Regions from separate parts of the Shewanella sp. SP1S1-7 genome, predicted to be linked through region 1. Evidence: riboswitches for the same ligand, from Rfam matches in the RefSeq annotation. Region 1 holds a riboswitch; the other holds the start of a gene.
The links. A riboswitch is a leader RNA that binds a small molecule or an ion and turns the genes downstream of it on or off. The one in region 1 is predicted to bind lysine.
Positions count from the first base shown of each region.

Region 2: another riboswitch for lysine. It lies ahead of lysC (lysine-sensitive aspartokinase 3); the one in region 1 lies ahead of Q4Q49_RS19570 (Na+/H+ antiporter NhaC family protein).

Region 1 is NZ_JAUOEU010000035.1:3,636-19,925, reverse strand. It holds gene tsaA (tRNA (N6-threonylcarbamoyladenosine(37)-N6)-methyltransferase TrmO) at 1-453, opposite strand, end outside; gene rcsF (Rcs stress response system protein RcsF) at 611-991, opposite strand; gene Q4Q49_RS19595 (amidohydrolase family protein) at 1,070-2,416, opposite strand; gene Q4Q49_RS19590 (amidohydrolase family protein) at 2,416-5,505, opposite strand; gene Q4Q49_RS19585 (H-NS family nucleoid-associated regulatory protein) at 5,721-6,113, opposite strand; gene Q4Q49_RS19580 (electron transfer flavoprotein subunit beta/FixA family protein) at 6,424-7,173, shown strand; gene Q4Q49_RS19575 (FAD-binding protein) at 7,174-8,100, shown strand; lysine riboswitch at 8,196-8,392, shown strand; gene Q4Q49_RS19570 (Na+/H+ antiporter NhaC family protein) at 8,472-10,040, shown strand; gene Q4Q49_RS19565 (M3 family metallopeptidase) at 10,214-12,364, opposite strand; gene Q4Q49_RS19560 (multiheme c-type cytochrome) at 12,568-14,673, opposite strand; gene Q4Q49_RS19555 (thymidine kinase) at 15,216-15,794, shown strand; gene Q4Q49_RS19550 (transglycosylase domain-containing protein) at 15,930-16,290, shown strand, end outside.
Region 2 is NZ_JAUOEU010000003.1:4,496-20,785, reverse strand. It holds gene Q4Q49_RS03385 (hypothetical protein) at 151-1,344, opposite strand; gene Q4Q49_RS03380 (hypothetical protein) at 1,472-1,810, opposite strand; gene Q4Q49_RS03375 (ammonium transporter) at 2,025-3,275, opposite strand; gene Q4Q49_RS03370 (P-II family nitrogen regulator) at 3,286-3,624, opposite strand; gene Q4Q49_RS03365 (hydrolase) at 3,968-4,510, shown strand; gene nrfA (ammonia-forming nitrite reductase cytochrome c552 subunit) at 4,659-6,062, opposite strand; gene narQ (nitrate/nitrite two-component system sensor histidine kinase NarQ) at 6,288-8,120, shown strand; gene Q4Q49_RS03350 (response regulator) at 8,113-8,742, shown strand; gene Q4Q49_RS03345 (YacL family protein) at 8,833-9,207, opposite strand; gene Q4Q49_RS03340 (zinc transporter ZntB) at 9,507-10,472, shown strand; gene Q4Q49_RS03335 (M14 family metallopeptidase) at 10,575-11,696, opposite strand; gene lysC (lysine-sensitive aspartokinase 3) at 11,698-13,053, opposite strand; lysine riboswitch at 13,204-13,378, opposite strand; gene Q4Q49_RS03325 (DUF3293 domain-containing protein) at 13,480-13,914, opposite strand; gene arcA (two-component system response regulator ArcA) at 14,503-15,219, shown strand; gene Q4Q49_RS03315 (S9 family peptidase) at 15,318-16,290, opposite strand, start outside.

The sequences.
Region 1 (16,290 bases):
GCCGCCGACAGCATCGGTAATCGAATCCGAGAAAGGAATGTAAGGCTTAATATCGATAATTGGCGTGCCATCGACCAGATCCATACCGGAAATCTCGAGGCACACTTTGCCCTTGCGTTGCACTACGCCGTGCAGTTTCACCACAGACTGGCCTATGCCATTAGGGCGAAAAGTGGAGCGAGTGGCGAATACGCCGAGTTTTTCATTGCCGCCTAATCGCGGCGGCCTGACTGTGGTTTTCCAACCTTGGGCAAGATTTTCATGGAAGCAAAACAGCAACCAGAGATGGGAATATTGCTCTATGCCACGCACCGCATCGATATGATTGACATGGGGTTCAAGTTCGACATAGCCGCGTGCCTCAACGAGTCCGGGTTGTCTTGGAATGCCAAACTTTTGTTTATACGGCGTGCGGCATGTCGCTACTGCGACAATTTGGTTGGTAAATGTCATGCAAAAAATTACCTAAAAAGATAAATATAACAACCGCCTAAGCTCATCATTAAGGCCCATCTTTGAGCGCTAATTATGCAGCGTTAGCCATGAAGCGGTTGATACGGGCAATCTCAGATCATCGAATCGCGAGCAGTTTGTTTACTCAGCGTGGGACTTACTCTGCGGTAGCCGTTTTAACTGCTTGGCCGACGCACAGGGCGCGGCTGATACAACCTTGGGCGGCTTCATCTAACATCACACATTGTTTGATGATAATGCCGTTAGCGCCTTTATCTGCGGCGTTACGGCGGGCTTCGGTTCTGGCATCGGCTAATGACGCAGGTACGCTGTTGACATCGGCCTGACAGGATTCCCCTTGGACCAAACCTTTTAATTCGTAATGACCTTTTGGCAAGTTATCGCCTTCATAGAGGGTGACATCGGATGCCTTGAAATAGTCATTGATCGCCTCACCGTCCAAATTACTGTTAAAACTGTAGTCGCTTGCACAGGCACTGAGCAGTAGCACTAATGCACTTGAGAGGATAATTTTCATGGTTTGACCTGAGATTGAGGGGAAAACTGCGCAGCCTTGGTAGGCTGCGCCGATGCGATATTATTATCTGAGTAAATTCTACCGCTTAAGGTACTTTTGATAAAGCTGCTGATGGCGATTATTCAGATCTATCTGCCGTCCTTCAATCCAGATAGCCTCTATCTTATTGGTCATAGGGTCGAGAATGTCCCCCTCGGACAATACAACACTGCCTTGGTATCCCACTGCAATCGCCCCTAAATCCTCGACACCTAACAGTTCTGCGGCATCTAAGGTGATGGACTTAAGCGCTTGCTCAGGCGTTAAACCATAGGCGGCGCTATAACCTGCTGCATAGGGTAAGTTACGGCTATTCCAGTCCGATGAGAACCCAAGGGCGAAGGGGATTCCTGCATTGGCGAGCAAGGAGGGGATTTTAAAGGGCAAATCTACTGGTTCATCTTTACGCTTAGGCAAACTCAAGGTATGAGGATAAATGACCCCAGCCTTAACTTCCCTCAGGCTTGAGGCCAATCGCCATGCATCGTATCCGCCGACAATCACCAATTTGAATTGGTATTTTTTCGTCAAGGCAATCACTTGCTCAATTTGGCCAACAGTGTCGGCATGGGCAAACAGTGTCGCTTTACCTTGGTATAGCGGCAACATGGCCTGCCAGCGCAGGTTGTTGGTTGCAGACTGTGGGTCTTCATCCTTGGTTTTATCTTTGCCCTTGGCTTTATCACTTAAGAAATAGCGATAGCCATCTTCAAAGGCGATATTGAGCTGGTCGATCGCCTGCTGATTTTTCTCGATGGCTTTGGCTTTCTTTTTTTCATCTTCTGGCATGCGTTTGATTTGCGGCCAATAGACATGGAACTGCCCAGCACTGAGGGTCAGCGCATCCTCAATCGTCCACGCATCAAGATTCACCAGTACCGATTGCCCAGCAATACCATCGCCGCTCGGGACGATTTGCGCGTGGGTAATACCGTTGAAACGTATGGTCGGGATGAGCTCAGAATCTGGATTGTAAGCCGTGGCTGTGCTGATCTGCGGGTTGATATAACCCACCTCGGCGTTATCAACCGTGGGGCGGCTCATTTCAATTTCGACCAAACCTAAGCTGGTGTCTAGGGCGATTAAGCCCGGATACAAATGTTTACCGCTGGCATCGACGACTTGAGTGTCATTGGTTTTTGCGGTTGCACTGTTGATTTGGCTGGTCAGTTGAGGCCCAACGGCCGTGATCTTGCCATTTTCAATCAAGACATCAGTGTTGCTGAGCACGCCTTGACTGACTGTGTGCACTGTGGCGTTTTTTATCAGTACGCTGCGGCTTTGTTTAGGTGTTGGCACGATATCGCTTGCTATCGCTGGGGTCAGCGTGGTGCAAATCGCGCCCAGTAGCGCCGCAAACAAAACGGGTTTAGATGAATGTTGCATTATTTGGCTCCCCCATGAGTGTGGCCCCATGCCTGATAGTGGGTGTCGCAGTGCCACTGTGGCTCGTTAAGTGGCGTGACTTTTTCACCCGCTTTGGCTTGATCATCACTGCTGAGAATTTTTTGGATAAGTGCGGCGCGCTCGTTGACTACTGCTTGCTGGGCGACTTGGTCTTGATCGCGGTCAAAATAGCGTTTTCCTTCAACCCATGCCTGCGTCACTTTGGCGTAAATCGACAATGGCTCTGCGTTCCACAGCACGATATCGGCCATTTTTCCTGGGGTGAGTGAACCCACAAATTCATCGACTCTTAATTGCTTGGCTGGATTGATGGTGACCATGTTCCAAGCATCTTCCTTCGACATATTGCAATACATCATAGACTTAGCCGCTTCTTGGTTGAGTCTGCGCTGCATTTCATAGTCGTCTGAGTTTATGCTGGTGGTCACGCCTTTGTTTTGCATCAGGCAAGCGTTTTGCGGAATCGCGTCGTACACCTCAAACTTATAGGCCCACCAATCGGCAAAGGTCGAGGCGCCAGCGCCATGGGCGGCCAGTTCACTCGCTACTTTGTAACCTTCGAGCACATGGGTAAAGGTTTGCACTTTAAAGCGATAGGCCTCGGCTAGGCGGATAAACATCAGGATTTCTGACTGCACGTAAGAATGAATGTGCACATCACGTTGCTGATTTAATACTTCGGCCACCGCCTGCAGGCGATAACTTGGGCGCGGTGCGACGGTTTTTTTCTTATCGCTGGAGCGCAGGTCATCATAGGCTTTTAACGCATTCTCATAGGCGATGGCGGCATCGAAGGTCTCTTCAAATAAGGCTTTGACTCCCATACGCGTTTGCGGGAAGCGTTGTACAAATTTCTCTCCCCAGTTGCTCTGCTTAACGTTTTCACCAAGCGCGAACTTGATACTGGCGGGCGCGTTAGCAAATTTAAGTTGCTCGGCCGTTTCGCCCCATTTCATTTTGATCAGTTGCGATTGGCCGCCAATAGGATTGGCGCTGCCGTGGAGTATTTGTGCGCTGGTGACGCCGCCCGCTAAGGCGCGATAGAGTGAAATATCGTCGGGATTAATCACATCACCAATCCGTACCTCAGAGGTTACGGCATCCGTGCCTTCGTTGGTGCCACCATTAATGGCGATATGCGAGTGTTCATCAATAATGCCCGCAGTAAGATGTTTACCTGTTGCATCTAGGACTTGATAACCAGAAGGCGTACTGAGTTGCTGGCCAATTTTTTCGATGCGGCCATTGGCCATCAAGAGATCAGCATGTTCGAGAATGCCTTGCTTATCCGAGGTCCACAGGGTGGCATTTTTGATGTGCAGCTTCTCGACCTTAGGTGCTTCGCTCAGTCCATAAGCAACGTTAGGGAAGGTGAGGTGACTCACTAGACTTGTGTTAGCTTTATCCTTGGGCGCTTGATGGTCATCTTGAGTAGCATTATCAACCGCTGCAGTTTGCGCTATCGCAATACCGGCAACATTTGTGGTGCGACTCTTGGCATCGACCATGCGGCCCTGAATACCGTCATCGGCCATCCACAGCGTAAAGCGGCTAAGGCCATTGATGCCAGCGGCGCTCAAATCGGCAGTAAAGCTTAATCGACCGTCGTCATCTAACTTAAGTTGGGTGAGCGCGATACTTTGCTCGCCACTGCTTAAGCTACCTTGGATTTTGGGTTTATCCCCTTTACTCACATCTTGCAGTGATAAATCCAGTGTGAGGTTATTGAGGCTTAATTGATAATCGCCCAGTAATCGTGCTTGGGGCAGTGAGCGAAGACTTTGCTCCTGACCTTGCAACCAAACACTGTAGATCTGGCCCTCTTTAAAAATATTGCCCTTAGTGACTACAAAGTCTGCCATGTAACCGGGTGCTAGTTTGCCGGTAAAATCGGCGGTGCCCGTCATCTCGGCGGCTTGGGTGGTCAGTGCGGCTAAGGCTTGCTCTTCAGTTAAACCTTGAGTAATGGCTTGGCGCAGGCGCGGCCAAAAAGCATCGGTCTTAATACCAAACTGCGTTAGCGCGAAGGGAATACCCGCTTTGGCAACTTCTGCTGGATTGGTTGGCGCACGTTCCCACTGTCTTAAATCCGCCAGTGACACTTCGCGATCGGCATCATCTGTCCCGACATCAGGCGCCTGCGGATAGTTTAAAGGCAAGATTAACGGGTAGTTCAGCGCCTTTAACTCATTGATGCGCGAGTATTCTTGACCATTACCGAGTAGATTGGCTGACAGTTTATGTTCTTTGAGTAAATGGGCGGCGCGCAATTGATCGTTGAGATTTCTGGTTTCAATGATAATTTGCTTATCGGCTAAATTATCTAAGCGCTCAAAGGCGATATTAAATTCGACTTGATTGTTTATTGCACCATTGGCCGATTTGTTTTTATTTTGGTTATACCAATTGGCGTCGGCAAAGGTTTGTCTAATAAGTGCAATACTGCCCATTAATGATGAGGGATAATCTTGTTCAGATGAGCCTTTATCAAATGCCATAAAAGGTTGACTGCGGGCACGATAAATCACTTCGTTGGCGGTTTTGTCTGCTAATGACAGGCTAACACCCGTCCCTCGGAAGATTCCGTCGAGTTTGCTACTTTGCACACTCGTAAAGCCATTATTGATCCACTCTTTAGCGCGTTCTTTATTGGGATAAACGTAATTAAACCATTCTTTTTCAGAATGAATTGCACCATTGTCTGCATTGCCACCGATACGTTTAATATCATAGACAGGACGAGTGAGCCCAAGTTTTGGATATTCGAACTCAATCCCATAATCGGTGAAAGGATCGATAAATCCAGGGTAAATAGTATAACCACTCAAATCGATTTTAAATGCGCCAGCGGGAATGTCACCGTGCTCAATAATGGCTTTAATTCGATTATTTTCAACCAATAAAGTGGCATCACTTAAACGCTTACCCGGCGCAATGATTAATTCAGCATGGGTAAAAGCCGTGAGTTTATTGGAGGTTGTCCCTGTATTGATTTGGGCATATGTGGTCTGTGAGACTAAGCTAGCGATTATGCTGCAGCTTATAATTATCTTATTGTTTATCTGCATTATTTTATTCAATCGAGTGAGGGTGAATAAAGAGTAACTGAAAGCAGATGTAAATACTAAGGTTGAATTGTAACGCAATTTGAGCAGGGATGAGGTGTGGGATTTACGCTTGTCGTTTTAGATTGCAGCCAATAATGGATATAAAAAAGCCCGCAATGAATGCGAGCTTTTATGCAAATGGGTGTTGGTTACTCGAACCGCCACACCGAATTGGATTAGATTAAGAAATCTTCCATAGAACGACCTTTGTTGATCTCGTTCTTAAATACGGTTGGCATACGGCCTTGGCCAGTCCACTGAACCATTTCACCGTCAACTTCGATTTGGTATTTAGCTGGACGAGGAGCGCGTTTTTTCGCGGTTGCTTTAACAGCTACGCCACCTAAGTCATCAATTGATAAACCAACGGCTTCCATTTGTTGACGGATTTCTTCAATCTTAGCATTACGAGCTGCCATGGCTTGTTCTTCTTCCTCAGCCATAGACTCGCGTTCTACTAAAATTTTATCTAATTTGTCGGCTAAATCACGTAACTCTTCAACGCTAAGTTCTTTAACTGCTGCTTTAAAACGACGGCCGTGAGTTAATATCTCTAAAAATTCGCTCATATCTATTTTCGTCCCACTCTAATTTTTAATACAGGATAATGGTGAACAACACCTAAATGATAGAAACTAATATAGCTCGAATCAAATAAAATTATGCGTTTTAAGTAAATTAAATATTATTTATATTTTGAACTTTTCTTATTTACTCAAATAAGTGTCCAAAAAAGTAGCCGTTGCGCGGATTAAAAAATGCAAACAGGCGTTTGACTTTGGTTGACGTTAACGTTAACAGGACGTAAAGTTGCTCTATCCTGCATTGGTATTAACCAATGTTTTGTCCATGTACATGAAAGTGTAGGAAGGAAACCCTATGAAAGTATTGGTGCCCGTTAAGCGCGTTGTTGATGCCAATGTGAAGGTCAGGGTCAAAGCTGACAATACAAGTGTTGACACTGCAAACCTAAAAATGGCGTTGAACCCTTTTTGTGAAATCGCAGTAGAAGAAGCGGTTCGTTTAAAAGAAGCGGGTAGCGCTACTGAAGTGGTTGTTGTCAGTATTGGTAATAAAGCCGTGCAAGAACAATTACGTACCGCGCTCGCATTAGGCGCAGACCGTGCGATTCATATCGATACTGAAGAAGAACTGGTGCCAGTATCTATCGCCAAATTGCTCAAAGCGGTACAAGACAAAGAACAAGCTGAACTGGTGATTTTTGGTAAGCAATCTATCGATGGCGATAACAATCAAACTGGTCAAATGTTCGCGGCGCTGATGGATATGCCACAGGCGACCTTTGCTTCTGAAATCAAATTGGAAGGCCAATCTGTGCAAGTCGCTCGCGAAGTTGACGGTGGTATGCAAACTTTACTTATGCCGCTGCCTGCAGTTGTGACTGCCGATCTACGTTTGAACGAACCTCGTTATGCTTCACTGCCTAACATTATGAAAGCCAAGCGTAAGCCATTAGAAGTCTTTACTGTGGCCGACTTAGGCGTGACATTAAAGAGTCACCAAACGGTTGTGAAGGTCACTCCGCCAGCAGAACGTAAAGCAGGCATCATGGTAGCGTCGGTAGCTGAGCTAGTTGAAAAGTTAAAAAATGAAGCGAAGGTGATCTAAATGGCCATTTTAGTATTAGCTGAACATGATAATGCCGCACTGAAACTCGATACGGCAAAAATCGTCACTGCCGCCCGCGCTATTGGCGATGAAGTGCATGTACTGGTTGTGGGTCACCAATGTGGCGCGGTTGTCCAAGCTGCACAAGCACTACAAGGCGTTAGCCAAGTGCTCGTTGCCGATGCTAGCGTGTATGAAGCGCATTTAGCGGAAAATTTTGCCAAATTGCTGGTGGACTTAGCGCCAAACTATGGCCACATTCTGGCTTCTGCTTCGAGCTTAGGTAAGGACACGCTTCCGCGTGTGGCAGCATTATTAGATGTTGCGCAAATATCTGAAGTCATTACCGTCGTCAATGCTGACACTTTTGTGCGCCCTGTGTATGCGGGTAACGCCTTAGCGACAGTGCAAAGCCATGATGCCATCAAAGTGATGACAGTACGCGCCAGTGCCTTTGATGCTGCACCAGAAGGTAACAGCGCGGCTGTGACGACACTCGATAAAGTGTTTGAAGCGAGAACTCAGTTTGTTTCTCAATCTTTGACGGTATCAGCCCGTCCAGAGTTAGGTAATGCTGGCATTATTGTTTCTGGCGGCCGTGGTATGGGCAGTGGTGAAAACTTCGGCATGTTAGAGCAGCTTGCTGACAAGCTCGGTGCTGCGGTTGGCGCATCACGCGCGGCAGTTGACGCTGGCTTTGTGCCTAACGATTTACAAGTCGGTCAAACCGGTAAAATCGTTGCGCCTAACTTGTATATTGCCGTGGGGATTTCTGGCGCGATTCAACATTTAGCGGGCATGAAAGACGCAAAAGTTATCGTTGCTATTAACAAAGACGCGGAAGCGCCTATTTTCCAAGTTGCCGATTATGGCTTAGTTGCGGACTTATTTGAGGCGGTTCCTGAGCTGATCACAAGTCTCGGTTGATTTAATCTGTGATCTAGGTCACATTAAGTGGCTTTGCGCTAGCATCTGCTAAGCCGCTTATGTTTTTATGTGCCTCACGCTCGGGTACGGGCGTTCTTAGAAGTAGAGGCGCGCCAAATATTAGTAGTGATCAGTAGGGTGATTCCGTTGATCGATTGCGAAAGGATTTGGTGCCGAAGTGGTTCGATTTATCACGATCAACTGCTGGGGTTGTACCTAATAGGTGCAACACTGCCATAGTATTTTCCGATACGGATATTGGAAATAGTTACTATGGAGCGCTACTGATAGGACAGGTGACCTTGGGTATCTATTGCCTTTCCCCACCAGTTCAGTCGCCCTCCATTCGTATTTAACGAAGATAATAATCAATGACTGTTATGAATTATGCCGATTCGGCACTTTCCTTGCTGCCGCCTGCGGTGGCTATTGTGTTGGCGATCTTAACTCGCCGTGTACTGCTTTCTTTGGGGTTAGGGATTTTAATTGGTGCTTTATTGCTCAATCAATTTTCACCTGTAGCGACGGGTGAATTTGTATTTAATGGCGTTAAAGGACTTTTTTGGACGGGCGAAGGCCTTAATTCGTGGAACTTATATATTCTCGGTTTCTTAATTGTACTGGGAATGATCACAGCGTTAATTACTGTCAGTGGCAGCGCGCGGGCTTTTGCCGATTGGGCGCGTTTACATATACGTAATAAACGTGACGCTAAACTATTAACCATGTTTTTAGGGTGTGTGGTTTTTATTGACGACTATTTCAATAGCTTAGTCGTAGGTTCGGTCGCTAGACCTGTTACCGACCGTTATTATATTTCCCGCGCTAAGTTAGCTTATTTATTAGATTCGACTGCCGCTCCTGTGTGCGTTATTTCTCCTGTATCAAGTTGGGGCGCCTATATTATTGCGCTTATTGGTGGAATATTAACGGCCCACGGTTTTGCTGATACGGGTCATTTGAGTATTTTTATTCAAATGATCCCAATGAATTTCTACGCAATCTTCTCTTTGTTATTATTACTTTTCGTAGTTTTTATGGGATTAGATGTTGGGCCAATGCGCGAGCATGAACTCAATGCCCAACGTGGTAATTTATACGATGAGTCAAAGGGATTACCGCCAGGGGCGAATGCGGATTTACCCGAAGCCGAAACCGGTAAGATCTTAGGCTTATTCCTGCCAATTACTGTGCTGGTATTTGCGACCCTGTATTTTATGATCAACAGTGGCGCTCAAGTACTTGCCGCTGAAGGGATTGAATTTAATATTATTTCAGCGTTTGAGAAAACCGATGTCAGTTCATCCCTTTTCTTTGGTGCATTAATCGGTTTAGCGATTTCGCTGATATTGAATTTAGTCCAAGGCGTTGAGAAATCAATGATAGTCAAAGGCATAGTGCAGGGCGCTCGCTCTATGCTGCCAGCGATTTATATCCTGTTATTTGCTTGGACTATCGCAGGCGTGATTGGCCAGCTCGAAACTGGTAAGTTTATGGCGAGTCTCGCGACGGGCAATATTCCGTTCGCGTTTTTGCCAGCGCTTATGTTTGTGTTAGCGGGTATTACTGCGTTCTCAACCGGTACTAGCTGGGGCACGTTCGGTATCATGTTGCCGATTGCTGCGGATATGGCGATGGGAAGTCACACTGGCATGATGTTACCTATGCTTGCCTCTGTGCTGGCGGGCGCGGTATTTGGCGATCACTGTTCACCGATTTCCGATACCACGATTTTGTCGTCTACGGGCGCGAGTTGTCACCATATCGACCATGTCGTCACTCAGCTACCGTATGCATTGATTGCGGCGTTTATTAGCTTAACGGGTTATGTCGTACTTGGATTTACTGAGTCAGTCGTCGCAGGTTTAGTGGCCTGTAGTGTGGTGTTTGTGGTTAGCATCATAGTGCTAAAAATCAAATCTAAAGGCGCAATTAGCTAAACGCTAATTGAAACTTTGCACGGCAAAGGTTTACTGCGAATAAGTCAAAATAAATCAGCCAGCATTATGCTGGCTGATTTTTTTGGTTAACGCTCTATCTCTATCTTTAACCTAATCACATTAAGGCTATCAGTACTTAACTTAGGCTACTTGCCGCTTAGGTTTTTTGCAGCTTAAAGTGTTTGGTCTAGCCCGCGGCGTTTAAGTAATCCTTGTGTCGTAGGCTCTTGTCCACGGAAGTTTTTGTAGGCTTCCATTGGCGCAATACTGTTGCCCACTTCACGAATGGTTCTGCGGTATTTCATGCCGATTTCACGATTGAGCCCGCCTTGGGTTTGCACATAGGCAAAGGCATCCGCCGCTAAAATCTCACTCCACATATACGCGTAATAACTTGCCGAGTAACCACCGGGGAAGGCGTGGGCAAAGTAGGTCGATTTATAGCGTGGCGGCACGGCGCTGATGTTTAAGCCGTGCTTTTTCAGTGCATTGGCTTCAAAGGTGGCGACATCTTGCAACTGTGCATCTGGGCTTAATGAATGCCATTCCATGTCTACGAGCGCCGCAGCCATATATTCTAACGTATCGAAACCTTGGTTAAAGCTGCCTGATTTCAACAGTTTTTGCAGCAGTTCATCGGGAATGGGTTTGCCCGTTTCATAGTGTTTAGCGTAGTTGGCCAACACTTTGGGATGGGCCGCCCAGTCTTCTTCGAAGGTTGATGGGAATTCTACAAAGTCACGGGAAACCGAAGTGCCTGCCAGACTTGGGTAAGTCACTTTGGAGAACATGCCGTGGGTGCCGTGGCCCATTTCGTGGAACATAGTGGTGACTTCGTTGTAGCTGACGAAGGTCGGTTGACCCTCTGGTGCCTTCTTAATGTTCATCACGTTAACCACGACAGGCTTAGTGCCTTCGAGGAAGGATTGGCCTACAAACGAACTCATCCAAGCGCCGCCACGTTTACCTTCACGGGCAAAATAGTCGGCGTAGAAAATGGCCATGCTTGAGCCATCGGCATCAAACATTTCGTAGGCTTTCACATCGGGATGATAAACCGGTAAATCTGGGCGAGGTTTTAGGGTGACGCCATAGAGTTCTTTGAGGGTGTAGAACACGCCATCTTCGAGGACGCGGTTAAACTCAAAATATGGTCTAATGCTATTGGCATCGAGGGCGTATTTTTCTTGGCGGACTTTCTCGGCGTAGAATTCCCAGTCCCATGGCGCCAGTTCAAATTTGCCGCCAGTCTTGTCGATCATAGCTTGAATATCGGCCGCTTCTTTCTCTGTATTAGCGACTACGGCTGGCACCATAGAGCCAAACATGCTGTAAACCGCTTCTGGCGTTTTGGCCATTTGCGGCGCTAGGCGATAACTCGCCCAGTTTTCATAACCTAATAGCGCGGCGCGCTCAGCGCGCAGTTGCGCTAAACGAGACACTAAAGATGCGGTTTCGTTTTCACCACTTAAGCCACGGTTAGCAGAGGCTTCCCAAATGCGTTGGCGCAGTTCACGGTTTTCCAGTGACGCCAATACGGGCTGGCGAGTGGTGTTGGTGATGTTGATCAGATACTTGCCATCGTGACCCGCCGCTTTAGCATCGTTTGCGGCCGAAGTGATTTCGCTGTCAGTTAATCCTGCAAGCTCATCCTTAGACTCCACGACCACGGCGATTTCTTTGGTTAAGCGCAGTAAACGTTGGGAGAACTCGTTGGTCAGTGTTGACTGTTCTTCGTTAAGAGCACGGATCTTCACTTTCTGTTCGTCGGTGAGTTTTGCGCCCGCCATGATAAAGCGTTGATGATAGACCTCAACCAAACGCACGGCTTCTGGGGTTAACCCTAGGTTAGCGCGATCGTTATAAATGGCTTCGATGCGGGCAAATAGCGCTGGATTTAAGTTGATATTGTCCGAGTGGGCCGCCATTTTGGGCGCCATTTCACCTTGAATTTTTCGCAGCTCTGGATTGCTGTTCGAACCCGCTAGATTATAAAACACACTCGATGCACGGCTGAGCAGAGCGCCACTTTTCTCCATAGCCACAATCGTGTTATCGAAGGTCGCCGCTGCGGGATTATTCGCAATCGCGAGGATTTCTTGATAGTGCTCGGCCATGCCTTGCTCTAGGGCAGGCGTAAAATGCTCATTCTTGATGAGGCTAAAGTCGGGCGCTTGATATTGCAGATTACTGACTTGAAACAAGGGGTTTTGGACTTGTACCGACATGGCGTTAGGGGCTTTGCTTTCTGTGTTGCTACAACCTGCCATAAATCCGGCGGTGAGTGTGGCGCCGATGGCGATGGCAATAAAACGTTTACGCATAATTGAGTGACTTCCTTTGAATTGTTGTTTTTTTAGGACTGTAACGTTAGTAACTTAAATGGGACTGAAAATGGCTTGTTATGGGGCTGTATCTAAATAAAAAGGAGTCCCGTGTTGCTGAGACTCCTTTGGCGATTTCCTTGCAGGGAAAATCGGTACCGCTTTTTACTGACTATTTAATCATGCGATGATGAAATGATTAATTAGCGAGTAAACTTGTGGTATTTATCAATACCAGAGCTTCTACCTGTGTTATGACATACTGCACAGGATTCAGTCGTTGGTTGTTTAAACCAATCTGCCACGCTAGGAACGCTGATCTCACCACCGTTGCTCACCATATGCGCTTTCGCAGAATCAATCGTATGGCAGGCATAGCAGTTTGCAGATACAGGGCTGGTCATCTTGCTGCCGGGTTCCAAAATGTATTGATTAGGAATGTTATCTAAATCAATCGCTTTTTCGTGACAGGCAACGCAGCTAGTAGAGGCTTCAATCGCACCTGCACCGTTAGCCGCATTCGCTTGAGTTCCATCCGCTTTCATTTCACCGACTTTAGCGCCATTACCCCAGTGCCAGCTGTGAACCATAGGACCAAAACCTGCGCCTAAGGCGGCTGATGTCCGTGCCATGCCGTTGTCATGGCAAGCAATACAACCATTACCGCCGTCATCGAAGGCCCCATTTTTGTGGAATGCAGTGGCATCGTTATGACAAGTGGTACAGCTGTTAGCGCTCACTATCTCACGACGTTCGAAGCCAGAGACTTTTTGAGCCGTGACTGGGTTAACGACGTCTGAGTAGGCGGTAAAGGATACGCCCATAGAACCGTCATAACCTGTCGCTCTTAGGCTGCCATTACTTTGATAACGTTGATTGCCATCATATTCCATCCAACCTGCGGTACTGAATGTCACGCGGGCAGAGTAGACATAGTTAGCATTCACTGCGCTGATATCCGTCAGTAAGTGACAGATATTCTTAGTGCCGTCGGTGTTGTAACCATAGTAATAGTTAGTACGGTTACCTGGGCGGCCCACTAAGCTGCCATTGTCATAGGCGTGCAGATAGGCACTGGCATAGACCAGCGGTTTCTTGGCATCAAACACCAGCGGATCTGAGTAGTTGAAGTTATCTTTGATACTAAAGATATTGCCATCAACATCCTTTACAGTAAGTGTTGTACACCAGCCTGGGGCGGCGACTGCGGCGGCAGCACCTGTTGGCGCATAGTGATCTGTTTTCGTTGATATATCATCGACTTTAACTGGGGCCGCTAATGTCACTTTGTACTTAGCGCGAATAGCTTGGCGTTCAGTAATACCTGACTTACCTTCATGCATAGTACGGACATCGGCACCATTACTTGGGATGATGACACCTGGCACACCACCGCTATCATGGCAATCGATACAACCGGGTCCTGCTACGTTGATGTTAGTTGGAGCTTCAACGTGACAAGATGTACAGTTTTGTACTGAAAAGTCTTTAGTAAAATCTTGGTGATTAACATGGCCAATCTTAGACAGGGTGTTAGTCGCATAGCCACCTACAGAGAAACCTTCCGCATTGACAGCGCCGCGACTCACTGAGCCGTGACATGCTAAACAGCCTTCTACGAAAGTGACTTCACCGTCCATACCGGTTGCAACATAGCTTGCATGGCGGCGAGGACTGGTTGCGTAATCGACGTGACACGAATAGCAACTATCGGTTGTGGTGGAATGAGTGCCTTCGGGTTTATTGACAACTAAGGGGGCTGAACGTGCGATACCTGTTGCGCTATTGCCGCCAACGCGTAACCACACAATACCTTCAGTGCTCGGGTTTACCCCTAACATTGGGGCCACAAAAGTGTAGTGACCGTCGCCTAAAGAGGTCAGTGTGGCGCCTTCTGTCGCTTGAGTTGCCGCGCCACCAATATGCACATTGTCTGCAACGCCATTAAGATCACTTTCGGTACGGTTATTGATGAAACCTTTATCGGTTAACGCCGCGACTTTAGCCTCTGCGTTTTGCAGCCCGTTGATTAAATTATTATTCTCATCGGTAATTTCAAATTCGTAACTGATACTGCCTTCGCCAAAGCTGTAGTTGATCACTTTGACGTTCGTCAGCGTTGAGCTAGTGACTGGGGGCGGTGTTCCAGGTTCTCCGGGTGTGCCAGGCGTACCTGGTGTTCCCGGAATACCGGGCGTTCCTGGTGCGCCATCGACACCATCTTTGCCATCATCGCCACAACCAACAAGGGCACCAGTTAGTGCTAAAGCCACTAAGTATGCCAGTTTTCTAGAGGTGAAAATTCTCATCATTATCTCCATTTGATCCAATATGCGCATAAAGGACGGAGTGGAGCACTAAAGTTTGCAGGGTAGATTAGTGCTTTGACCGTTAGATTTAATTTGCAAGCTATCGAATACTTTCTTTTTTTAAATTGAGCACGTTTTGTCTCGAATGAAATACTACTGTTAACGTTATGTTTGTTTTTTGAGCGCAACCCCATTAACACCTAATACTTTGGAGGTAGATCTCACTTTTGAAATTTAGCTTTATTCACTATTTCCTTATAAAACAATATTTAAGGTTCAGTTAAGCTTGTGTTAACAAAATTTAATCATTTGGCTGCTGGTGATGGTTTTTATCGTGGAGAGCATTAAATAAAGTGGGCTGGAGATGTTTAACTCGACGATGGGGGAGTAAAACGCTGGATAAGTCGGCGCCGATGCAGAATTTCATGATAAAAGCTTAGTGGCTGCTAGTGTTCTGATGTGAAGCGCAATGTTAGACTAGCGCCCAATTTGGCTCTGGTGGCAGACGCGTAAGCGTTAACGTTTTTTAAAGGGTATAAGTCTTGGCTCAATTGTATTTTTATTATTCGTCGATGAACGCGGGTAAATCCACTTCCCTATTACAGTCATCCTATAACTACCGCGAACGCGGTATGAATACCTTGGTGATGACAGCCTCCATAGATGACAGATATGGCAAAGGTAAAGTGGCTTCGCGTATCGGCATTGAAACCGAAGCACAGGTTTTTAGTAGCCAAGATGATCTGACTCAGATGATTAGCGATGTGCATCAAGCCACGCCATTAAGTTGTGTGTTGGTGGATGAGTGCCAGTTTTTGAGTAAAGAACAGGTAAAGCAGCTGACGCATGTGGTCGATAATATTGATATTCCCGTACTCTGCTATGGCCTAAGAACAGATTTCCAAGGTGAACTCTTTAGCGGCAGTCATTATTTATTAGCGTGGGCCGATAAGTTGGTTGAGCTGAAAACCATTTGCCATTGTGGCCGCAAAGCCAACATGGTGGTGCGCCTCGACGGTGACGGCAAAGTGATGCGCGAGGGCGAGCAAGTGGCGATTGGCGGTAATGAAAGCTACGAGTCCGTTTGCCGTAAACATTTTCGTGAGTTCATCTGGGATTAGTCTTTGCTAGCTGGGTGTCGTTGGCGGTGAGTTTTTTTGTGTGGCTTAATGGATTAATGTCTTGTTTTACTGAGTGGCAACGGATTTGCTGAGTTGCATGAAAGATATTTATTTTAGTGTTTTTTTGGAGCTGTTTTGCCTAATTCCCCGTCAGAGATGAAGTTCGAAAATTATCGTCCTCGTCCACCACAACCTGAACCTAAGGTGAAGGTTAAGACTCCGCGTAAAGCCAGATCAAAGGGCAGAGTCTGGTTCTTATTTTTTATCTTGATTTGCTGTATCGCATTACTGATTGGCCTTGAGGTGAAAACCTCGTTTTATCAAGCTAAATACATCAATCAATATGCTAAGACGCTCACCTATGAATTAGAAAACTCACCGAGCACAGCGGTGATTTATCCAAGTTATGGCCCCTTTGATGAGCGCCATGGTTATAGTAAGTTACCCCAGTATATCGACCGATTAATGCAACGGAATTTTCAGGTGACGCAGCAAG
Region 2 (16,290 bases), on a different contig from region 1:
GGCGGATAAAAAGCAAGCGGGGAATGATTGCGGCAAGTACGAGTGAGCTATCCATGCCTGTCAGCTAAGATATTAACGACTAAACGCTTGAATGAGTGCAATTGATCCAGCTCTCTATGCAAGAGAACTGGATGCTAGAGCAGGCCAATACTAATGGTGCATCATGACTTGTAACTTGTTTTGATAGCGATGACGCTCTGAATCATCACGGCTCAAAGCCAGCGCTTTTTCCATATTCAGTTTGGCACGCTTTTCATCCCCCAGCGCCCAATAGGTTTTTGATAAACCGAAGAAGAATTCATGCCGATAATCAGCTTTGGCCAACGCCCTTTGATACCATGCTAAAGCCTCGTCGTATTGATGTTCATCGAAGGCTTGCTGCGCCATATCATAGTAATAATAAGGATTACGTATCCTTGCTAATTCAAGCACTTTATTGATTTCAGCCCATTCATCAAGCCGGCCCTGATCCCCTAAAATCAAAGCTAAGTTATAAAGCGTGGTTAAATTTTTCGCCTCAAACTTAAGCGCATAGCGATACACTTGTTCGGCTCGTTTCTCATCCCCTTTATGCCGATAAATAATGGCGAGCGTATTGAGTGAGGGGACAAACTGGCCGACATTTAAACCCGCTTTGATGAGGGCATAGGCCCTATCTAAATCGCCATTCACTAAAGACTCTGCCGCCATGTTATTGTAAAACATGCTGATCAAGGTTTGCTTATTCACTCGGGTCTTACCATACCCTCTTAGGGCGCGCTCGGGCATGAAGTCCACTAAGATTGCTGCGGATGACACATAGACTGAATGTAAATTCTCGGGCGGAAGTAAGCGTAAGTTCACATGACCATTGATTAAATAGAAATCCCCTTGCTTGTCCCATATGGGTTCAATAGCGATATCTTGATACTCAGCGCCCACATTCAATATATCCGCCAGCGCAGAAGTCATGACCACTAAGGACATGCAATTCCCTGCCCTTTGGGCGTAGGTTTCACGGGCAATTTGGGTCAGGTTATCTTGGTAGCGAAAATCAATTTTAGCGCTATTGGTTTGGCTGGCATTGATATAACTGGCTAACCATTCGTTGGCTAACATGGCGTTATTATGGGAAAAAGTATATTTGTCATAGCTACGCTTTACATCTGTTACCACCTCAGGCGGCAGATAAAAAATATCCGCAACGGAAGGAATATCGGCGACAGGGGTAAACAGTGAATCGGCAAGTAGCGACTCAAGATCAGACGGATCAGGCGCGATGGTCGTCGAGCTACAGGCAACCAACTGACTGAGTACAGTGCCCATGATGGCACTCAGGTATACGGCTCGGAATAGTTTTGACATATGTCCTCCCACACCATTAGCTCCTATTTGAGCTTATTACAAATGGCGAAAAAGACGACATAAAATGGTTACAAAAAATGACAATCGCTATCGTTAAAAAATAACTATAAGTGATTTAACACGTTAGTTACTGCGAAGGTTGAACAACCTCTATGTATAGCTCACGCTGCTGGTAATGGTATGGCCGATAGTTATGCTCCCCACAGGTAAAATAGCGATAGGGCTTCATCACAGTAATACAACCTAAGGGTAAAGCCTGCAGAATTTGGATCTGCTGTTGACGACGAAGCGACTCCTGCCACTCAAAATCCTTGAGCACTTGATCGCGCACAGCAAAGGCATCAACTGGCTCACTCGATCGATTAACGATGACTTCTCCTGCTAAGGCAGAGACTGATATCAAGCCAGCAATGACGATAAGACTGAGTCGCGTAAATTGACCGACTGCTGTGGCATTTAAGCTCATAGTTCACTCCTTTATTCGTGCAGTAAATGGTGCAGGTAAATAATGCTGCAAGGAAGCAGTAATGCGCGGCAACCGACTTATGCCTTCCCCATTAAACTACTTGAGCTTCAACCATTGCGATGATCCATAAAAAAAGCAGAGCCTAAGCTCTGCTTTACTATCCCTCGTTCCACACTAGGCATCAAGTTGAATCACAATTAATTCGCCAGTTTACTTAACCAGCATTTTTAACCGTAACAAACTCTGGGTAAGCATCGATACCACAATCAGACGCATCCATACCATTGTATTCTTCTTCCTCAGTCACACGGATCCCCATGGTTTTCTTAATCGCATACCAAACCACAAAGGATGAACAGAATACCCAAGTAAAGATGAAGGCTGCACCGGTCAACTGCCCAGTAATGGTCGCATCAGCGTTGGATAATGGCACACACATTAACCCAAGGAAACCCGCCACGCCGTGTACTGAAATCGCGCCCACTGGATCATCGATCTTAATGCGATCTAAGCCCACAATAGAGAACACCACTAAACCACCAGCAACCACACCAATCACGCCCGCCATTAACAGTGAAGGTGATAGCGGATCTGCCGTAATCGCCACTAAACCCGCCAGAATACCGTTGAGTATCATGGTTAAATCCGCTTTACCCCAAATCATCTTACATACGATAAGCGCAGAGATAGCACCAAATGCAGCCGCAGTATTAGTATTAACGAACACTTTTGCCACTGAGCTCGCATTCGCCGCATCCGACACCATTAATTGCGAGCCACCGTTGAAGCCAAACCAGCCCATCCACAGAATAAACATACCTAAGGTTGCCATTGGCAAGTTAGATCCTGGGATAGGATTCACTTGACCGTTAGGGCCATATTTTCCCTTACGTGCACCGAGCAATAATACCCCCGCAATCGCTGCAGTCGCACCAGTCATGTGCACAATACCGCTACCCGCAAAGTCCACAAAGCCCAGTTTTGCGATAAAACCTTGGCCCCAAGTCCAATACCCTTCCACTGGATAGATAACCGCAGTCATTACCACAGAGAAGAACAGGAAAGCCCATAACTTCATCCGTTCCGCCACGGCGCCAGAGACAATTGACATCGCAGTTGCCACAAACACCACTTGGAAGAAGAAGTCAGATTCTAATGCATGGCTCGCATCCGATGATTGAGAACCGATTAAGGTACCAATCGATGGCAACCAGCCTCCTTCAGTGTTATCGACATACATAATGTTGTAGCCAACCAATAGGTACATCACACAGGCAATCGCGTACAACACCACGTTCTTAGTTAAAATTTCAGTGGTGTTTTTAGAGCGAACTAAGCCCGCTTCTAACATGGCAAATCCCGCTGCCATCCACATTACCAAAGCACCTGAGATCAAAAAGTAAAAGGTATCGAGTGCAAAGCGTAGTTCAGTGACTGTGCCACCTAGTTTTGTTAATTCTTCCATTATCAGCCCCTTATAGCGCTTCTGTATCGAGTTCACCCGTACGGATACGGATAGCATGTTCTAAGTCGACGACGAAGATCTTACCGTCGCCAATTTTCCCCGTATGAGCCGCAGTGGTGATGGCCTCAATTAACATGTCAAGATTTTCAGCCTTAGTGGCAATTTCTAGTTTTACTTTTGGCAAAAAATCCACCTGATACTCGGCGCCACGATACAACTCTGTGTGCCCTTTTTGACGGCCAAAACCTTTAACTTCGGTCACCGTCATGCCTTCAATACCTATTCCGGCGATAGCTTCACGGACATCATCCAACTTAAACGGCTTGATGATAGCGCTGACTAGTTTCATCCTGACCTCCAAAAAAACGCGATTGTTATTAACTTGTATCAAAGGTAATTCAATCATTAGGCCAAAACTTTAACTCGCTGATTAATATAGGATTTAAATAAATTAAATTATTTTTAAAGGTTAAAAATGCACCATAATCGAGCACAAACAAGTGCAACGCACTCTTTTAGTGAGCAGCTTAAGTGCAGTCGCTATTCGACCTTAGGCCTATTGGTAACAAGGTTAAATTGAGGTTTACTGGAAAAGCGTAAATCGAGATGAAATCTGAGCATCACAGTACAAGCTCTTAAACAAAAGCGAAGATCATCACTAAGACAATCATCAAGCGCAGAAGGAAGGCCCGATGTTAAAACCTGAAGAATGTGTTCTCGTTATCGTCGATGTGCAGGGAAAACTTGCACAAATCATGGATAACAGTGACAAGCTGCACCAACAACTACAGACCTTAATTCAAGGTGCACAATTATTTGAAATACCCATACTCTGGTTAGAACAGCTACCCGATAAGCTCGGAGCAACCAGTCCTGAGCTTCAAACCTTGCTAGAGAAAAGCGGCTCCCCCATTGCCAAGCAACATTTTAGCGGTTGGCACTGTGAAGAGTTTGCGCAGGCACTCACTAAGACAAATCGTAAACACGTCATACTGGCGGGCATTGAAACCCATGTGTGTGTTTATCAAACCTGTTGTGACCTTATAGGACAGCAATATTCGGTGCATCTCGTCGCAGATGGCGTCTCATCACGCAGTGCCGATAATAAACAACTGGGTATTCAGATGATGACGGCCAGAGGCGCCTTATTAACTAACGTGGAATCGCTATTATTTGAATTACAACATCAAGCCCAAGGCGAGCGCTTTAGGGCATTATTAAAACTGATCAAATAGCAATTCATTCCTTGGCTCTAATGAAGTAAACAGCCCTTGGTTCAGGCATGACGTTGACATTCACTCCCATAAAAAAGCCCTCGCTGAGTCAGCGAGGGCTTTTGCTTACATGAGGGGTTAGCTCAGGTTAAAAACGATTTGTTAAACACTATTTATAAGTGGCTTCGCGTTTTTTCGCTTCTTCATCCCACTTAGGTAACATGTCCTTCTTAAATGCTTCTTTCTCAGCATTCATTTTTTCCATGTCCATACCTAAAGCGGCTTGTGCCTTAGCTTTAGTCGAAATATCAGGGATAGCGACAGGATCTGTGATGCCTTTTTTCGCCAACAGTTGCGCTAATTTAACCCGCGCATCAGCCGCTTTATCTACTGCGGTACCTAAAATACGTAAGACTTCTTCAGGAGCGTGAGCAGCAGCGCCGTGTGAAGCAATCGCATAGTCCCAACGCCATTGTGAATGACGAATATCGGTTTGAATAGGCTTCATTTCCGCTTCAGTTGCACCCGCTTTCCAAGCGGCTGCGGCTTCAAAGTGCGCTTTCACCAGTTGTGCTTCGGCGCGGCCTTTAAGCTCTTTTACTTTCGCTTTACGTTCGTTGGTCAAGCCGACTAAGAACTCTTTACTTTGGCTGTGGCACGTCGCGCAGGTTTCTTCAAAACGATCAAATGGGTTACCCACTTTATGATCTGTGTACTTACGGCCTTTGTCGTTAGTCACTTTTGGCATGTGACAATCAACACAGCTCACATCGTTCTTACCATGAACACCGAGTTTCCAAGTTTCATAACCAGGGTGCTGCGCTTTTAACATAGGGGTTTTAGACAGCGCATGCGTCCAGTCGGAGAACTCAATACCGTCGTAATAGGTTTCCATTTGCTCAACGGTTGTGCCCATATCCCAAGGGAATTTAACGAAACCTTTTCTGCCTTCTTTTTTCTCGAAATAGTATTCAACGTGACACTGACCACAGACCATTGATTGCTTGTCTTTTTTAGACGCTTTGGCAAAAGGTGTGCCTAATGCTTCCATACCACGTTCAGCAAAGGGGCGAGAGATACGCAGTTTTGGCGTGCCTTTTTCATGGCAGTCACCGCAGCCTATGGTGTTCACCACTTCTGGGCCGCCTTTTGCCCATTTGCCTTTGAAGTAACCATCTTCGCCTTGTTCTTCAATCAAACGCGGCACATCTGGGCTCTTACAACTCCAACAAGCCATAGGCATTGGGCCATCTTCCGCGTTGGTAGGTGCGCCAGTACGCAGAGTGTTACGCACATCCGTAATGGCATACATGTGGCCACGTGGTGCGTTGTAATCTTTCGCAAAACCATAACCTGCCCACAGCACGACTAAGCTCGGGTCCGAGGCTAACACATCGGTATTCTCAGTGCTTTTATCTGTGTCATGCCAGCTAGCGTATTGATTAGCAAATTTGTCTTTATAAACTTCGTTGCGAGGCTCAGTTTTATCACTCGCCATTGCGCCCGCCGCCATGAAGCTGGCGGCAACCAGTGCACTTAGTGCAAAGGACTTACCTGTCATCTTCTTCATCATCTCATCTCCGTGTTGCATTATTGTTGTAAATCACGACATCTCCATGGTCAAACTTAGTGAGTTAATCCCGCTAAACATATACCTCTTAGGGGGTATCTAGGTCGAAGTTTGCGCTAGATCAAAATGTAAAGGTGTTGTTGTTCACACTTCTATACTTTTGTTAATGTATTACATTATTTTCTAATGTAAAAACCACTGCAAAGTGCCATAACAGCGGCCATTAAAATGAATAGCGGATTAATGAAACGAGGCAGTCTAACCTCAAAAATCTTAGGATTAATGTTAGTACTCATTCTGCTTTCTAGCAGTTTATCAACCTTTGCTATCATCAATTTGTCTTACAGCTTGGGCGACGCTAAGGCGATTAACGCCTCGGGTTCTTTGCGGATGCAAAGCTATCGATTGATGTTTTACGCCAACTCTGGCAGTGATGCTGCGCTCGATAAAATAATCGAATTCGAAAACACCCTCTATTCCGATACCTTAAAGCCTTCAGATAGTTGGTTTAGTCCACGTAAGATTGCCGATCAATATCAGCTCGTGATCGATAAATGGCTGGTGATGAAATACTACATAGAGCAGGAAAACTCCCGCGACTATGTGGCGTCACTTAAGGACTTTGTCGACACCATAGATTTACTGGTATTGGAGATGGAGCACCACGCCGCCTTTAAACTCAGGCTCCTCGCCGCCAGCCAAATATTAGGCTTAAGCGTCATGCTCATTATCGCCTTTGTGGCGGTGCGTTTTACTAAGAAGAAAGTGGTAATCCCACTGCAAAAGCTTATGGAATCGGCGAATACTATTTCTAAAGGCAATTTTGAAATCGAAATGCCCGAAACCGAATATATCGAACTTACAGCGCTCACCCATGCCCTGCAAAAAACCGCCAAGGAACTCGCCATGCTTTATGGCGATTTAGAGTCGCAGGTGGCAGAGAAAACCTTAGCACTCACTCGGGCCAACAATGAGCTGGCATTTTTATACGATAACCTACTGACATTAAACGCAAATAAGCTCGATTACAAAGCGCTCAAAGCGGCACTAAATCAGTTAAAAGGCTATGAGTCACTCGACTACCTTAGGCTCATTATCCAGTATCCAGAGCAAGAACTTGAAGTGATTGAGGCCGATGGCGGCTGGCCAGATATGACTCAAGAGAGTACCCGTTTCCCACTGCAATTTGAGCAGGCTAATTTAGGCTATTTAGAGTTAATTGCCGACCAAACACCGAATATCGCGCTATTTAATAATTTCGCGATTATGTTGACCCGCTCAATCGTAATCCATAATGCCACGGAGCAAAGACAACAACTGGCGCTAATGGAGGAACGCGGCGTGATCGCGCGGGAGCTACACGACTCTTTAGGGCAAGTGCTGTCCTTCCTCAAAATCCAAATTAGCTTATTACGCAAAAACTTAGATTGCAGTTGCCGCAGCCCGATCGTTGAGGCGCAATTAACCGAAATCAACGAAGGCGTGAGCACAGCCTATGTGCAACTCAGGGAATTGCTGTCTACCTTTAGACTCACAATTAAAGAACCTGATCTAAAAAGTGCCCTAGAGGCTATGCTCGAGCAGCTCAGAGCCAAGACGAATATCAAGATCACCTTAAACTATAAACTTGCACCACAATGGTTAGAGGCAAAGCAGCATATTCACATACTGCAGATCACGCGAGAAGCGACTCTAAACGCCATCAAACACGCCGAGGCCAGCCTCATCAATATCCATTGCTATAAAGATGATAAAGGCATGGTCAATATTGATGTTTGTGATAACGGCATAGGTATTGGACACTTAAAAGAACGAGATCAACACTTTGGCATAGGGATTATGCATGAGCGAGCCAGCAAACTTTCAGGTAAAGTCGTATTTAGCAATAATGAAATAAGCCGATTTAACGCAGCGACCACCACGATTGAGCAAGGATGCAATAAACAAGACGATGCACTCAAGCCTAACCATTCATTCGACCTTGCACAGCAAAGCAAAGGTTCAAGTGGCACTCGAGTAACACTTATTTTCCCCTCTCAACAGGAGCCTTCAAATGGGTAAACCTTATTCCGTACTTGTGGTCGATGACCATCCCCTGTTACGCAAAGGCATCTGCCAGCTCATTGCCTCAGATCCTGATTTCAGCCTTTTTGGTGAAGCTGGTGGCGGTTTAGACGCATTAACCGCCGTCGCCACCGATGAACCCGACATTATTTTGCTCGATCTGAATATGAAAGGCATGACAGGCCTAGATACCCTCAATGCCATGCGCCAAGAGGGCGTCACCTCGCGCATAGTGATACTCACAGTTTCCGATGCCAAACAGGATGTGATCCGTTTATTACGCGCAGGAGCCGACGGCTATTTACTCAAAGATACTGAGCCCGATTTACTGCTCGAAAAACTCAAAAATGCCATGCTTGGCCACAGAGTTATCAGCGATGAAGTGGAGGAATACCTCTACGAGCTAAAAGATGCGACCGATGAGCAAGAATGGATTTCGAGCTTGACGCCAAGGGAGCTACAAATTCTTGAGCAACTGGCGGAAGGCTTAAGTAATCGGATGATTTCAGAGCATTTACACATTAGTGAAGGCACAGTCAAAGTGCATGTGAAAAACCTACTGCGTAAAGCTAATGCCAAGTCGAGAACCGAAATGGCGGTACGCTACCTTAATCAGTAATCCCTGAGTTTAGCGAGGTATCGCGCAAACAATAAAGGCAATCCCATGATTGCCTTTATGTTTTTAATCGAACTGGACTTAAATGGATAATTACAGACCTTTCTCGACAAACTGCTGCCAACTCAGTAGCGCCTGCTCAAAGTCCTCTAAGCCACAATAGGCCTCAGACTCAGCATCATAGAGTGACATAGCCTCTTCTAACTCATACTCTTGCTCAAAACCTAACGAATTCGCAAACACCCGCGCCTGTTCACGCTCTAACTCTAAGGTAAAATCATTACCAACGAGGCGCCATGCACCGCGTTTATCGGTTTGAATGTCTTTAATCATGCCCAACACTTGCTGAATTTTGGCTAAGTCTGGCCCTAATTCTTCTGTAAACCACTGCCCCAGCACTTCATGATCCATGCTAAAGCTGGCCAGAAAAGTGCCGGTTAAACTGTTACGCCGAAATTCGTATTCCATTTTATTGTCTCTTTGCTCTAAGCCTACTAATGCTAATTTTAACCTATCCTTGGCGAAGTTGCTCGCCTCCCGCAGCACAGCTGATTTAATACCAATCGTACAAAATATCTGTTCATTCAGCGGGAGTTCAACGCGCTTTAGGCAAGGCGAAGGCTTGAAGGCATAATGGTGCTCTGTCGAAAGCCTTAAACGCAGTATAAAGCGCGTTGCCACGCCGTTAAGCACGAGTACTCACTTCATTTTCGCGGCAAAATCAGTTAGCTTGTTTGTATGATTTTGAAAGTTATATGGAATGCGATATGCACGAAGGATTTATCTACAGTTTAGTGCTAAGCGGCGCCCAAGCGGGTTCCACCTTAAGCTTAGAACAGATCGAAAAATGGGATCCGCAGGATGGTCTACTCTGGTTGCACCTTCGCTATCGCAATAAAAAGGCGCGCCACTGGATACTCAATAGCGGCCTGCCGAAGGTCGAGAGTGATGCCCTACTCGCCCAAGATACTCGCCCCCGCGCCGTTATCGCCGGCGAAGGCATATTGCTCGCGTTACGCGGCGTCAACCTCAACCCTAATTCAGCTCCCGAAGACATGGTGGCCGTGCGTATTTATGCCGATAAACAGCGGATCATATCCACCTGCGATCGCGAGTTACAGTCGGTCAAAGATGTCGCCGAGCTGATCCTTGAGGGAAATGGGCCTGCAACTACGGGCGACTTTATCGTCGCTGTCTGCGAGCGACTCACTAACCGTAAAGTCGAGTTCATCGATAAGTTAGAAGAACAACTCTCTGATTTAGAAGAGCTCGTCGTCTCAGGCAATGTTAAAGATTTACGCACCGATATCGCCGAACTGCGCCGCCAAACCGTCGCCATTCGCCGCTATTTAGCGCCCCAGCGTGAAGCCTTTTCAAAAATGATTTCCGAGCAAGTTAGTCTGTTTAACGATTCAGAGCGACTTAAACTCAGGGAAACAAACGATAAGCTTATCCGCACCATTGAAGATCTTGATGCCCTGCGCGATAGGGCGAATGTGACTCAGGAAGAATTACTCAGCCAACAATCGGAACAGCTCAATAAGCGCTTATATTTCTTATCTTTAGTGTCGGCCATCTTCTTACCATTGGGGTTTTTAACGGGCTTACTCGGGGTCAATATTGGCGGCATACCGGGCGCCGACAACACTTGGGCCTTCGCCACCTTCTGCGGCATATTAATCTCACTCGTCGCCCTACAAATGGCGCTGTTTTATCGATTTAAGTGGTTATAGCCACCTTAAAAACAACAACGCCAATCGATTAGGATTGGCGTTGTTTTCGTTCATTCTTATAAGCTGAATGTTATGAGCTAATGCTTATGCTCTAATCGGCGATTATGTCGTCGGCAACTCAAACACATGAGTCATGACTTTATAAAGCTCTGTCCCTTGGTGCACAGACGCCGAAGCAAAATGCAAAATCGGCACGCAGTCCTGCGGCAAACTGACCGTCTTCAGCTCATCTGCCGTACCGTATAAATCCATACGCAGTAAATTAACTAAGGGCTGTCCCGCAGTCAGTGGCTCACCCACAGGCGCGAGGTATTCCACTAACCCTGAACTTGGCGCGTGATACTTTTTATAGTCCTTAAGGTAACAACCAAAGCGCTGCATTTTAGCGGGCGCAACGGTTTCAGCGATCACGCCGCGGTGGCTTAAATACGCCAAAATCCCTTGGGCATCAACCAACGCATCCTCAAGACAGACGCGCTCTTGGCTCGCCAACTCCAAGGTTAACGCTGACACAGCAACGGCTAAATCTCGCCCCTGCGCTTTTGCAAAATCACTTAATTGCCACCAAGGACAAAACGCCGCCTCATCCATGGCACCACCAAAGGTGTTGGGGATAACAAGCGTATAAGGGATCGACAAAAACTGCGCGGCAGCTAAGTCATATTCAGGACAATACAAATGCTTACAGGATTTAGGACCCGTATGTAGATCGAGCACTATATCCGCGCCGTGGGCCATAATCTGCAGATTAACCGCAAGCCTATGGCCAGTAGTAATGCCCCATTCGTGACGCAACTTTTGCTGACAAGCTTCAACCAAAGTACTGCGATAAGCTTGGATCAGCTCGCTATCACTGAGCTTGGCATGTTCGCTATACCAAGTCGGCAAATCGATAGCATGATTCAAATACTCACGATTCCAGTTCGACCCCGTAATAGGGTCAAATCGGCCGAGGGTAAACTCACCACTTTTTTGGTTGATCCCAAGGGGATTGGCAAGCGGCACTAAGGTGATTTCACCGCGGATGTCACAGAGTTCAAGCTGCTTCATCAACTGATAAATCACCGCATTACCTTGCACTTCAGCGCCGTGGACATTGGCCTGAATATACACTTTGGGGCCAGTCGCCTTATCGTCGCTCGGCTTAAAATGGTAAATAGGCAAGGTGAGGGCTTGCCCTGCGGCAAGCTCCCCGATTTGCAGAGACGATGTAGTCGGCAACATATTAAGCGCCTTCGAACAGATTTTGATGCAGCGATTTAACTACTTGCGCCGCTTCCGATTCTGCTACTAACACACACAGATTATGTGGGCTGGCGCCTTGGCAAATCATCCGCACATTATGTGGCTCAAGCACTTCAAACACACGGCGACAGATACCCGGCGTGGTCGCAATACGGTTACCGATAATCGCCACTAAGGCCAAACCGTCTTCAACGCGCACCCGACAATGCTGTGATAATTCTTGCAACAATGCCTCACTCAACAAACCTTGGCCGCTAGAGTCTGAACCAGTTTTATCTAGGGTTAGAGACACGTTCACTTCTGAGGTGGTAATTAAATCCACACTGATCTTATGTCGCGCCAATGTCGCAAAGGTTTCCGCTAAAAAGCCCTGCGCATGCAACATTTGCAAGCTGTGAAGATTTAACAGCGTTTGATCGCGGCGCAAAGCCACAGCGCGGAATACGGGCGCATCTTCCACTTGATGACGGATCCAAGTCCCGCCCTTTTCAGGCTCTTTACTTGAACCAACAAACACTTGAATTTGTTGACGGACAGCAGGAAGAATGGTCGCAGGATGCAATACCTTGGCACCAAAGGTCGCCATCTCGGCGGCTTCATTAAAGCTGATCTCGGCAATCGGAAAAGCATTGGGCGCAAGACGCGGATCGGTTGTATAAATCCCCGCTACATCGGTCCAAATCTCGACCGCTGAGGCGCGTAACGCTTCGGCTAACAACGCAGCAGAATAATCACTACCGCCGCGACCTAACGTGGTCGTTTGACCCGCGTCATCAGCACCGATAAAGCCTTGTGTGACAATCACTTGTTCCGCTAACAGTGGCTGTAGATAATCACGCGCTAAAATCGCAATCTGGTCAACCTGGGGTTCCGCGCGGCCAAAATGGCTGTCGGTACGTAATACTCGACGCACATCGAAGGCACTAGAGTTAACACCTTTCTCGCGGATCACCGCCGAAAACAACGCCGAAGAACATTGCTCACCGAGGGACAACAACTCATCCATGGTCGCTTTGCTGCGTTGTGATGCGAGCGCGTCACTCAATACTGACATGCGACTCAATAATTTATCTAATGCGGCGGCCACATCGTTAGGGCGACCGAGCTTATCTAAAATCGCATATTGAATTTGGGCAATTTGTTTTAATCGCTGTAATCGACCATCGTCGTTAATCGATTCTTGGGTCAATTCCACTAACAGATTGGTTACGCCACTCGATGCGCTGACCACGACTAAACGACAATGAGGATTAGCTAACACTATGTCGGCACAGCGATTCATAGCGTTATAGTCGGCGACTGAGGTGCCACCAAATTTTGCGACAACGAGGGACATTAGCGCACCTCCGTGAAACACGTAGGGCAAGAAATAAACGCAGATTGAATAAAATATTGATTAACTAACATGATCACACTCCGAACTAACTTCGTTCGAAGAGCCTGGTGCTCAATGATAACGCACCCCAAAAGAAGGGAAACAGCAATCGTCACCAGAAGCTCTCCACCAATTACAGGTGACAATCGTCAGGATTCAGCCTGATCGACCGACATAAACATGCAGCAACCATATCTATGCCTCGGCGTTAATCTCCCTCATCAGTCATCGCTGGAGTTTGTGCTCCTCTGACCGACTACCTAGTTAACGCTCCTCTTCTGTTCCTTTCCTAGGGAAAGGGACGAAAAAAGTAGCAATAAACCCCTAATGAAGTCAATGCTAATTTCATAACAAATGAATAATTTAAATAAAATCTTTTGAAAACAACTAAGTGCTTAAATCGGGTAACTCGTATACCAGCTGCACATAATCACTAAATTTGCCTAAACACACTTCATCATGTCCGGCCAAGGTGCATGGCACTAAGCTCACCTCCCCTTGTTCGACCACATAAATCGCGTATTGATTAAATTTCTTCCCCAATTGCAGCGCCATCGTTCTATCGATAAACACGGCCCAGCTTTTTTCCATGTGGGATAAATCCGGCGCCGCGCCCACTAAAGCACGATAGGGACTGCCGAGTAATTCAATTTCACGGAGAAGTTGGCGATCGAGTAAACGGTTTTGACTGGGAGAAAGCAGCTTTGAAGCGGGATTATGAGCGGTAATAACAGCAAAGGAAAAATCATAGGATAATGCTTGAGTCAGCAAAAATAACGGCGCTTGGTAACATTGCCACAAATCTTGAGTCGTATTGTCCATTGGTAGTCTAATCGAAAAATGAACCCAGGCTAGTGTAGCAGAGTGATAGTAAAATCCAAAGAGGCGTGAACTGGCTCACAGGAATCGCAAATACATTAGTTATACTAATCAATAGCTAAAGTAAATATCATGGTAAAAAACCCGACTCACCTAAAATTTGTTAACATTTCATTTGTTAACAAATGACTAAAACGAGTACAATGTACGTACTGGTGAGTTGAAACAGATTGAGCAAGATGCTTATCGTTCAATACAGTTTGTTACATATATCGCTTTAAGTAACGTGAACTGACCGGGCATCTGTTTAAAATGTGTTCTACATTTGATTTGTCTTTTAAACATTTAAAAAAAACAATAGTTAAGGAACTTATTCTAACTATTGCTTATCGAAGTTGGTACTGATTACGTTTTCTCGTATTACACTTAAACGTGCACTTAATCTACATCCAGATATAGATGTCACCGTAAAGATTTTCCTTTTGAGCACAAAGCAGTTCAAGGAAGTATCAACGCTTTTATGAATATAAGAGCCCGAAGTAAGTTGCTCTTATTGGTTAGTATAAACTGATTAAAATTTAGGTAAATAATATGCAAAATCCGCACATTCTGATCGTTGAAGATGAAGCCGTTACCCGTAACACGCTGAGAAGTATTTTCGAGGCAGAAGGGTATGTGGTAACTGAGGCCAATGATGGCGCAGAAATGCATAAGGCTATGCAGGAAAACAAAATTAACTTGGTCGTTATGGACATTAACTTGCCAGGCAAGAATGGCCTGTTGTTGGCGCGTGAACTACGTGAAATCAACAACATCGGTCTAATCTTCCTGACAGGTCGTGACAACGAAGTCGACAAAATCCTTGGACTTGAAATTGGCGCGGACGATTATATTACCAAGCCGTTCAATCCACGTGAATTGACGATTCGTGCTCGTAACCTTCTGACTCGCGTCAACAGCGCTGGTGCCGAAGTCGAAGAAAAGAGCTCAGTAGAATACTATCGCTTCAACGATTGGAGCTTAGAGATCAACAGCCGTTCATTAGTGAGCCCACAGGGTGAATCTTACAAACTGCCACGTAGCGAATTCCGCGCTATGCTGCACTTTGTTGAAAATCCAGGCAAAATTTTGACTCGTGCCGATCTACTGATGAAAATGACTGGCCGTGAACTTAAGCCACACGATCGTACTGTAGACGTGACTATCCGTCGTATCCGTAAGCATTTCGAAAGCTTGCCAGATACGCCAGAAATCATCGCGACTATCCACGGTGAAGGCTATCGCTTTTGCGGTAACTTAGAAGGCTAATTGCCAGCTAAGCAACACCCGCATGAGAAGCTGGATTGATTTGATAAACATCAATCCACAAAAAAACCAGATCTTAGGATCTGGTTTTTTTATGCCTGTTACTTATCGCTTTTCAGCTGTCTATGGAGGAAATCCGCTAATGAGCGGTATAAGTGATTACGCACTTTCTCGCCGCGCATCGAATGTTTAGATCCCGGATAGTCGATCATCTGGAATAACTTGCCTTCATCCTGCAACGCCTTATACACCCGAGTACTGTTTTCAAACAAGACGTTATCGTCGGCCATACCGTGATACATCAACAAACCTGCGTGATAGTTTTTCACGTAAGGGAACACGCTGCTGGCTTCATAACCCTTTTCATTTGCTTCAGGATGACCTAAGTAACGCTCAGTATAATGCGTGTCATACAAGCGCCAGTCGGTCACAGGTGCGCCCGAAATCGCGGCTTTAAAGTAATCCGGCGCCTTAAATAAACTCATCAAGGCCATATAACCACCGTAACTGTGGCCGTAAATCGCCACATTATCGGCATCGACAAAGGGCAGACTCCGTAAATAATCCACCCCCACTTTTTGATCATTCACTTCAGCTTCGCCCAAATGACGGTAAATCACCTGCTCGAACTGAGTGCCTCTGTGCGCACTGCCGCGGTTATCTAATTGGAATACCACATACCCTTGTTGCACCAGATACTGGGTAAAGTAGTCCTGCTCGCTCCAACTATTAGTCACTAACTGGGCGTGCGGCCCACCATAAACCCTCACTACGACAGGGTATTTCTTGCTTGCATCGAAGGGAACAGGTTTGAATAAACGAGTTTGTAGCACTTGGGCATCTTCGGCTTTCAGTTCACCAAATTCAGGGATTTGCCACAGCCCTGCATAATCATATAAAGGATGACCTTGCTTAACCTCATTTTGCTCGACCCAAGCCAGTTGCTGGCCCTCGTCACCGTGTAAACTGATTTGCGGTGGCTGAGATAAGCTGTTGAAATAATCCAGATATACGCTCTGATTATCGGCGAAAACAGGATTGTGCATCCCCGCTTGCTTGCTCACGCGCTCAACC